3 regions of the Oryzifoliimicrobium ureilyticum genome follow, and region 1 is predicted to be linked to each of the others. Evidence: predicted binding sites of a transcription regulator. Region 1 holds the regulator's gene; each other region holds the start of a gene.
What was found. Region 1 encodes LexA, which represses DNA repair genes until DNA is damaged. Its sites were predicted from a motif close to TGTTCNNNNTGTGTTCNG; they were not measured.
Positions count from the first base shown of each region.

Region 2: VQ830_RS09810 (ImuA family protein) is a predicted target of LexA. The motif match lies at 1,761-1,778, and genes of this name have one in related genera.
Region 3: uvrA (excinuclease ABC subunit UvrA) is a predicted target of LexA. The motif match lies at 1,894-1,911, and genes of this name have one in related genera.

Region 1 covers NZ_JBBBVQ010000015.1:48,480-51,759, forward strand. Annotated here, with positions in the region: gene VQ830_RS19215 (acid phosphatase) at 1-696, opposite strand, end outside; gene lexA (transcriptional repressor LexA) at 922-1,641, shown strand; gene VQ830_RS19225 (ComEC/Rec2 family competence protein) at 1,622-3,280, opposite strand, start outside.
Region 2 covers NZ_JBBBVQ010000005.1:252,451-255,730, reverse strand. Annotated here, with positions in the region: gene VQ830_RS09825 (HpcH/HpaI aldolase/citrate lyase family protein) at 11-931, shown strand; gene VQ830_RS09820 (DUF1737 domain-containing protein) at 928-1,134, shown strand; gene VQ830_RS09815 (metallopeptidase family protein) at 1,194-1,637, opposite strand; gene VQ830_RS09810 (ImuA family protein) at 1,800-2,750, shown strand; gene VQ830_RS09805 (Y-family DNA polymerase) at 2,734-3,280, shown strand, end outside.
Region 3 covers NZ_JBBBVQ010000002.1:107,929-111,208, forward strand. Annotated here, with positions in the region: gene VQ830_RS03695 (heavy metal translocating P-type ATPase) at 1-976, opposite strand, end outside; gene VQ830_RS03700 (single-stranded DNA-binding protein) at 1,245-1,763, opposite strand; gene uvrA (excinuclease ABC subunit UvrA) at 2,031-3,280, shown strand, end outside.

The DNA.
Region 1 (3,280 bases):
AGCATATTTGAAGTAGCGCTTTGCCGGCTCTGTTGAACCGTTCTCGCTGACCGCGTTGATGAGATCGACTGCGAGTCCAAGATCCGGATTGGCGGGGGTGTTGGCCTTCGTGTCCTGCCTACTACCAAATCCCCGATCGTTGCCGCTGTCCTCGTATTTGACTTTATCGGCATCGGCAGCGACCGATGTGATGCTGGTGGTTTGCTTCGATCCAGCCTTCCATGCCTCCATCAAAGGACCGAGGCCATCGACAATGCTGGCGTTCTTACCGCGCCTGTCATCGAGATAGGCTGCGATAGCTTCATTGGCGGTTCTCTCCCGCGTTGCCTTCACGACATATGCAATATTGGCTTCATGAACGGCCTTATTGCGGATTTGTCCGTCGGTGGGACTGAACGGCACACCGTTCCAGTCGGTCGACTTCACAGCAGGGCAACCGTCTTTTGCGGGTGCTTCAACACCCGCGTCCACGAAGGGCGTTCTTGGCGTCCAAATGTCCAAAAAGCCGGATAAAAGAAAAACCGCTGCGTTGGTGTCCAGCGTGGCATGACACGCATCGCCTCTCAGGTTTGTGTTGCCCGCGCGGATGTAAGGGATGGGCTCAGCCGAGGACGATTCGGCGAAGGCCGTAGAAGAGACGGACGACAGCAACGCGGCCGCTGTAAAGCTTATCAGGAAATCGCGAAAAGTAATCATGCTCGAACCTCAGCCAACAGGTGATGCCAAATACGAATGAGATCGTGCACTAAGGCGATAGTTTTATGACAGCCAATCCACGTGTCGTAATCCTATCCGGCATCGGGCCCAACTTCACCGGACGAAGCCTTGGAAAAATCAACCTCTATAAATTTGGGCTTGCGGAACACACAATGAACAGCTAGTTTCGTTCTTGATTTGTTTCATATTTTTGAGGGTGGTTTAATGTTGACGCGCAAGCAGCAGGAGCTCCTTCTGTTCATTCATGAACGCATGAAGGAGTCGGGGGTACCGCCATCTTTCGACGAGATGAAGGATGCGCTCGACTTAGCTTCCAAATCAGGTATCCACCGGCTGATCACAGCTCTGGAAGAACGCGGCTTTATTCGCCGGCTTCCGAACCGGGCGCGTGCGTTAGAAGTTATCAAACTGCCTGAGACATTTCCGCCGGCAGCACAGCCGCGGCGTGGTTTCTCACCCAGCGTTATCGAAGGCAGCCTGGGAAAAACACAACCGCCTCCTACGCCCGCGCCAAAGCCGGTGCAGATTGAAGGCAATGGCGGCATTTCAGTGCCCGTTATGGGACGTATTGCGGCCGGTGTACCCATTTCCGCCATTCAGAACAACACGCACGATATTACCGTACCTCCCGATATGGTTGGCCCTGGCGAGCATTATGCGCTTGAGGTCAAAGGCGATTCAATGATCGAGGCGGGAATTTTCGATGGCGATACTGTCATCATTCGCAACGCCACCACGGCAAATCCAGGAGAAATTGTCGTGGCGCTGGTCGACGATGAAGAGGCGACGCTGAAGCGGTTCCGCCGCAAGGGGGCCTCCATCGCACTGGAGGCAGCAAATCCCGCTTATGAGACCCGGATTTTTGGGCCTGATCGCGTCAAGATCCAGGGGAAGCTGGTCGGGCTTATTCGGCGTTATCATTGATGGGCGGGAGCTGATCGTCGTAGCGGTCAGCTCTCCAGTCATAGCTGCGTTGGCGTGTCCAGGGGCGCTGCAACTTGCCCTCAAATGCAGTCGTGATGACAGGAGAGCCCAGATCGTCGATCCGCAGCTCAACGGATCCAGTGCGGCGAAGAGATTGTCCTGTGAAGAGCAGGGAACCAGACCTGCAAGATGTGAGACGGACTCGTGCAGCAAGGACGACGATATCAGCAGTGTCGCATGCAGGCCCTAAATAGATCGGGCTCTTGATTGTGATCACACTATAACCGCTACTTAATTTTGCGGCACACCATGCTTTATTGGCGCAAATGAATGTTTGCTCGAAACTGTTCGCCAACGCCTGACGCATATTGGCTTCAACGTCCGATGCCTCAGCCCGTGACAGTCGGCGGTTGCGGTCATCTTCCTTCACCGATGGCAGAGGGTTTTCAACTTCGGTCGGCTTAGTATGCTCTTCCAAGACAAGAGCGTGTTGCCATTGGGCGAAGATAAAATCGGGCGGGCCAGCGCGATTTGACGCGATCGCATGATCTTGAACGATCCCAACAAGCTCTCCGTCTTCGGCAATCAGTAGATCCGGCACAGGCGCTCCTGGTGCCAGCATCAAGTAGATAGACGCAAGTCCTATCAGAGCTGGTCCTATCAATCTCAGTCTGGTCCTCGTCAGTGTGAAGATCAGGAAACCAAGGACGGCGGTTGCGAAATACCATGATGGCATCCGTCCAATGTCCATGGTCCCACCCCAACTGGAAACCCACTTTGCGATCTCGATAACAAGTTCCAACCCAAAACCGACGATTGGCCAGAGCCAACCGTCGAGACCGAACGGCATGAGCATCATTGCCGCCGTTCCAAAAGGCATAACGATAAAGCTGATGATCGGCATCGCCATAAGATTGGCCGGCAGGCCATAGGCCGTCAGCCGATGAAAATGCTCGGCAGCAAAGAGTGCCGTGGAAAAGCCGTCGATCATCGATGATAACAAAATGCCGCCGATGAACTTGCCGATCAGTGAAAGCGGCTTGGCAAAGGGTAATCGCGCTGTGATCCCGGGCGCGCTGCTTCTTCGGGTCCATAAAGCGTAACTCGCCACAAGCGCTAGCGTAGCGGCATAGGACATCTGAAAGCTGGGTCCCAGCGCTTCCGATGGAGAAAGAACAAGAATGATGATGGCTGAGATGGCTACATTGCGCAGGCTGATCGACGGCCGGTCGACAAGGACGGCAATCAGCATGACGGCCATCATGATGAACGCACGTTCGGCGGATACCGCAAAGCCGCAAATCATGTAATAGGCGCAGAGCGTCAGAAGTGCTCCGACGGCGGCAATTTTCTTTGTCGGATAGGTGTGAACGATCTTCGGAAACAGACTGAGAAGATAGCGCAGACCGACAAAGAAGATGCCGGCTGACAGGGCCATGTTCAAGCCCGAAATTGCGACGATATGCGTGAGCCCCGCGATACGAAGCGCATCTGTGGTTTCCTTGGAGATGGCACGTCGCTCATCGGTCACAAGGGATGCAGCAAAAGCGCCGGCATCGCCAGGCAGAACTGCGCGAATACGGTCGGCTATGGCGCTCCGAACGCTTGCGAGATAACGGAAACTTTGCGCAGCAAGGCT
Region 2 (3,280 bases), on a different contig from region 1:
CAAATTCGTGATGAGCAGCATAGATCCTTTTCGTCCCTCTCGCCTGCGCCGTTCCGTCTTGTGCGTCCCTGCCATCAACAAGCGAGCTTTGCAAAAATTCACCACGCTGGACTGCGATGCGATCATCTTTGATCTCGAAGATTCTGTTGCTCCCTCCAAAAAGGAAGAGGCACGCGAAAATTTAAAGACCTTCTTTGCAGAACAGCCGCTGCCCGACAAAGAGCGGATCATTCGCATCAATGCCTTAGACACCCCTTTTGCCCGAGCCGACATCGATCTCGTGACGCAACTTTGTCCCGATGCCGTGCTTCTGCCAAAGGTAAGCGAGCCGCAAAGCGTTCTTGCTCTGATTGACAACCTGTCGGACCGCGATGCACCAGACGACCTGCGCATTTGGGCCATGATCGAGACGGCCCGAGGGATCTTGAACGCAGCCGCTATTGCCGAAACGGGCCGCACCCGCCAATCAAGGCTCGATTGCTTTGTGATCGGCCTCAACGATTTGCGCAAGGAAACCGGCGTAATGCCGCTGCCCGGCCGTGACTATCTGAGCAGCTGGATGATGCAGACCCTGCTGGCGGCGCGTGCTTACGGTCTCGACATCATCGACAGCGTTTTCAATGATTTCAAGGACGAGGCCGGCTTTGAAGCGGAATGCCGGCAAGGCAAGGCGATGGGCTTTAACGGCAAAATGCTGATTCATCCCCTTCAGATCGAAGCGGCAAACCAAACTTTTGGATTGGACGAACAAGGTATCCGTGAGGCCGAAGACATTATCGCAGCCTTTGCAAGGCCGGAAGCAGAAGACCTCAACGTCATTGAGATCGACGGAAAAATGGTGGAGCGCCTGCATCTTGTTCAAGCGCAGGCTCTCGTTCATAAAGCACAGCTGATCAAAGCGCGTCGTCAAGCGCAAGGAAAAATGCCATGAAGCTCTATCGCCTCCTGACCGGTCCCGATGATGCAAGCTTTTGCCATCGCATCACTGCAGCCCTCAATAAAGGCTGGTCTTTGTCAGGCTCGCCATCCGTGACCTTCAATGCCAATACCGGCCAGATCATTGCAGCACAGGCCATCGTCAAGGACGTGGAAGGCAAGGACTATCATCCGGACATGAAGCTGTCGGAGCAATAGCAAACACACAGCCGATCGGCTCAAATACAGCGAATTAGAGCCATGAAAATCGCCAAACTTTATGTCTGGCGATCGCTCATTTCTTCGGCGCTTGCTTCAATGCGCTCCATATCCGCATCGCTCAGTCCGAAATGATGGCCTATTTCATGGATAAGGACATGGGTGATGATATCGCCCAGAGTTTCCTCATGCTCTGCCCAATAATCGAGGATGGGTCGCCGATAAAGGCGAATACGATTGGGCATTTCTCCTGTTTCGACGGTAAATCGTTCGGAAAGTCCACGGCCTTCAAACAACCCCAGAAGATCGAACGGCGTCTCAAGCCCCATATCCTCGAAAACATCGTCGTCTGGAAAATCTTCGATCTCGATCGTCAGATTGGTGGTGAGCGCCCTAAATTCTTCCGGTAGGTGGCTATAGGCCTCCATTGCCAAAGATTCGAAGGTTTTCAGCGTCGGCGAATAGCGATCGCGCCAATCTTCGCTTTGGTCCATCACAGCCATTTCACATCCTTTCGTTCAGGCGCATATAAGCCGTTTGAGAAGATTTTTCGAGAGTGGAATCAAAGCCTGTCTCAAAATCGCAAATGAGTCCTGTTGACTCTTCGGCCCTCCTCTGGAATCCATAAGAACATAACAAGAACACAAGCTTCTGGAGTGATCGTCATGGCAGATGCGGCCTTGGCGCGCGCGCAGCTTTTTGCGCTTCGCGAAACCATTGCAAGGCTGGAGGGAAAACCCGCGCCGGCAATCGAAGCGGCACGGCGACAGGCTTTGGCCGAGGCCGTTTCGCATGATCAAGACCGCAGCAAACGCGAACGGCTTGCCTTGGGGTTGACCGATCTTGATGAAGCCTTGGATGGCGGGCTGCCTCTTGATGCAGTGACGGAAATCAGGACCGATCGATTTCGAGATGCCGGTGCAGGCATTGGCTTCGTGCTGGCAATCATTGCATTGGCGGACGCGCAATTAGAACACAGCCGAACCTCCTGCCCTATCTTATGGATCACGGACAGGATTTCCTCCTTGGAAGCAGGTTTTCCTTATGTCGTCGGGCTGCAGCAGACCTATGGTTTGCATCCTGCTCGGTTCTTCCATGCTAGGGCTCGCCATATCGAAGAGGCTCTCTGGATTTCCGAGGCAGCCTTGGAAGGCGGCGTCTTTCAAAGCACGGTTCTGGAGGTTGCCGGCAATCCGAAAAATTTCGGTCTCACCGAAAGCCGCCGCCTCAGCCTGCGGGCAAAGCAGGCGGGCAAACCAATTTTTCTTTTGAGGCAAGCCGGAGAGGAAGAGGCCGGCAGCACGCAGTTCCGCTTCTCGCTTTCACCAATGCCTTCGAGCCTGCGCCCCTTGCCAAACGGCGCCTTTCTTCAAGGCAGCATCGGCCATCCGCTCTTTCGTGTCATCCTGGAAAAGAGCCGCAATCCCGCTCCTCTTTCTTTTATTCTGGAATGGAGTTCCCATGATCGCCGGTTCCTCGCTCACCGCCCCTCAAGCATGTCAGCTTTTCCGGAAGAACGCGCAACGTATCCTGGCTCTCGCCTTTCCGCATCTGGCGACAGACAGGATATGCCGCGCACAATGGGGTCTGTCGTGGCGCTTGACCGGACGGCCTGATGCTGCGCCGATCGTCTGCTTTGGACCGCAGGATAATGCGCTGAGACTGACGGCGCTGGATGAAAAGGCAGAGTTGATCGGCCTTCGCAAAGGCCAAGGCGTGACAGAAGCACGAGCCATATGCCCCCATATTGCGTTGCATGAGGAGGATGCGGCAGCCAATCGGCGGCTGCTGGAAGCCATTGCCGATTGGTGCGATCGTTATACGCCGCTTGTTTCCATCGATGGGAAGGATGGCCTGTTCCTTGATATCACTGGCTGCAGCCATCTTTTCGGCGGCGAAAAAGCGATGCTGGACAATATTCTCACGCGCCTTTTCCAGATGGGTTTCGATGTGCGTGGAGCGATTTCCTCTTCCGCCGCATTATCTTTTGCCACGGCACGCTTTGGCCATGGGGGTATTATCGAAGATAACGCTATCGAAGAAACGGCAGCGCCTCTTTCCGTTGCGGCTCTTCGTTTGGAAGAACCCACCCTGGCGGCGTTGCGTAAGCTTGGCCTCAAGCATATCGGCGATCTCCTTCATCTTC
Region 3 (3,280 bases), on a different contig from region 1:
GGCCGGCAGCAACCCCTTCCAAAAGTTCGCCCACAAGGAAAAGGAAGACAACGGTCGCGGCCTCCTCGCCTGCATTGATGATGACCGCACCAACTGCCGCGATCGTCATTAGCATTTCGATCGAAAAGGGCGTTCCCATAAGAGCAGCCATGATGGCGCGCCGCGCAATGGGGATCAGGCCAACAAGCATCGCTGCAATGAAAAGCCAGGATTCTGCAGCAGGAACGAGATGCCCGATGACATAGGCTGCAACCAATGCCAGGCCTGAATAAATGGTCAGGCGGCCTTTGCCGCTTCTCCACCATGGGCCGTCCTGAGGCGCGTGACTGTGGCCGTGCAGGCCCTCCAAGTGCTCGTGGGCGGAATTTGGTTTCGACCCCTGTCTATGAATCGTGTAGCCGAGAGCCTTTACCTGCTTTTCAACCGCTTGCGGATCGAGCTCGTTTGCATGGCGAACGGTCATTTTGCCGCTTGTCACGGAGACAGTCACGTCATCAACGGTGTCGAGGCGCCTGACGGCTGTTTCGATCTTCGCCGCACAAGAAGCGCAGTCCATTCCGCCGATCGCAAATCGCGTTTCCTGAAAACCGACACCATCATGCTTCACATCCGAATGCTTCTCATGGGGGGACGCGTGTTGATGGTCGTGATCATCATCATGATGATGCGAGTGATGCTCATGCCCTTCGTGCTGGTGGTGCTCATGCTCATGCTCATGTTCGTGAGCGCTGCAGGCATGATCGTGAGAATCTGAAACAGAGCTCTGCGGCAACGCCGCGACCTCATAGCCGAGGCGGCGTACGCGACGCTCGATATCCAGTAAGTCTGCCGTCGCGTCGTGTTCAATCGACAACGTCTCAGAGGACACAGACACTGAGACCTCTTTGACGCCCGAAACACGGCGCACGGCCGTATCGATTTTCGTTGCGCAGGACGCACAATCCATTCCAGAAACTTTGTATCTGGCGTTCAGGATATCCGACACTTTCAAAGCTCCTTTACAGCTCAGCTATTAGGAGCGGTCTAACCTCTACAGTCGCTATAGATGCAAGAGCAAAAATCACGATATGACGATGAGCGATTTAGGATGCTGAAATTATAAAGAATGGAGCTCGCAACGTGAGTGCCACAAGTTTCGGGAAGACCTAGGCGATCAATCGACGGCACAATAATGAAAAAACCGGGTGAGCCGTCAGCTTACCCGGTGATCATCGCATCCGGCGTAAAAGTATGCCGAGCGTGTCTCAGAAAGGAATGTCGTCGTCGAGGTCCCTTGAGAAGTTGCTTCCCCCGCCGCTGTTTCCACCGCTGCTCCGCCCGCCGGACGGTTGTGACGGCTGACCATAGTCGTCACCATAGCCACCACCGTAATCATTGCCGCCTCGGCCGGAAGACGCGCCGCCGCCTTCACCGCGATTGTCCAGCATTGTTAGTGTCGAGTTGAAACCCTGCAGTACCACTTCGGTGGAATAACGGTCCTGCCCGTTCTGATCCTGCCATTTGCGAGTCTGCAACTGCCCTTCAATGTAGAGCTTCGAGCCCTTTTTGACGTATTGCTCGACAACCTTGGTCAGGCCTTCGTTAAAGACCACGATATTATGCCATTCGGTCTTCTCACGCCGTTCGCCTGAATTGCGGTCGCGCCATGTTTCAGACGTTGCGATGCGCAGATTGGCGATCGGACGACCGTCCTGCGTACGCCGGATTTCCGGATCAGCGCCGACATTGCCAATTAAAATTACCTTGTTCACGCTGCCAGCCATACGTCACCTCGTTTGCCGGCAAGTGCCCGGCATTTTCTTTCCATTGGCTTCATCTTACCCCTGAATTCTCAAGGATGAAACCGCGTCAAAGGCATAGCCTTGAGCTGCAGCCATTCATCCACAAAGAATTCGTTCTTTATTTGTTCTAATTTTTCCATATGATCCCGTCAAGAGAATCGAAAAGCATCCTCGAAACCGCTTTCGGCCTCGACTCACGCAAAAGTGCCATTAAATAAAGGGCTCCCTCAGGATTAAAAGCAGAACAAGATGAGCGAACTGAAGACGATTTCCATCCGCGGCGCCCGTGAGCACAATCTGAAAGGCGTTGACCTCGATCTGCCGCGGAACAAGCTGATCGTGATGACAGGGCTATCGGGATCGGGCAAATCTTCCCTCGCCTTCGATACGATCTACGCGGAAGGCCAGCGACGCTACGTCGAAAGTCTGTCGGCTTATGCGCGTCAGTTTCTGGAAATGATGCAAAAGCCAGATGTCGATCAGATTGACGGGTTGTCGCCTGCCATCTCCATTGAGCAAAAGACGACCTCTCGCAATCCTCGCTCGACGGTCGGCACCGTCACCGAAATCTACGACTACATGCGCCTGCTCTTCGCGCGCGTGGGTGTACCCTATTCTCCAGTCACGGGCCTGCCGATTGAGAGCCAGACCGTCAGCCAGATGGTTGACCGCGTGCTGACCTTTGGTGAAGGCACACGACTTTATATCCTTGCGCCGCTCGTACGCGGCCGGAAAGGCGAGTACAAGAAAGAACTCGCTGACCTCATGAAGAAGGGCTTCCAGCGCGTCAAAATTGATGGCCAGTTCTACGAGATTGCTGAAGCTCCCGCGCTCGACAAGAAGTACAAGCACGACATTGACATCGTCATCGACCGCCTCGTCGTGCGCGAAGATATTGGTTCGCGACTGGCCGATAGTTTTGAAACCGCTTTGAAACTCGCCGACGGCCTCGCCGTCGCGGAATTTGCCGACAAGCCCCTTCCCATGGAAGAAACGGCAGCAGGTGGTTCGGCAAACAAGTCTCTGAACGAAACGCATGAACGCGTCCTGTTTTCCGAGAAATTTGCCTGCCCGGTTTCCGGTTTCACCATTCCCGAAATCGAACCAAGGCTTTTCTCCTTCAACAATCCAGCTGGCGCCTGCCCGACATGCGACGGCCTCGGCAGCCAGCAGAAAATCGACTCCGATCTCATCGTGCCCGAAGCAGATCGAAAGTTGAAGGATGGTGCGATCGCGCCGTGGGCCAAATCGTCCTCGCCTTATTACAACCAGACGCTCGAAGCGCTCGGACGTCACTTCGGCTTCAAGATGACGGCGCGCTGGAACGAGTTGTCGAAAGAAGCGCAAGCAGCAATCCTGCACGGCACGGACGAAAAAATCGAATTTCATTACGCCGACGGTGCGCGCTCCTATACGACGCACAAAAGCTTTGAAGGCATTGTCACCAATCTGGAGCGGCGTTGGAAAGAAACCGACTCCGCCTGGGCGCGAGAAGAAAT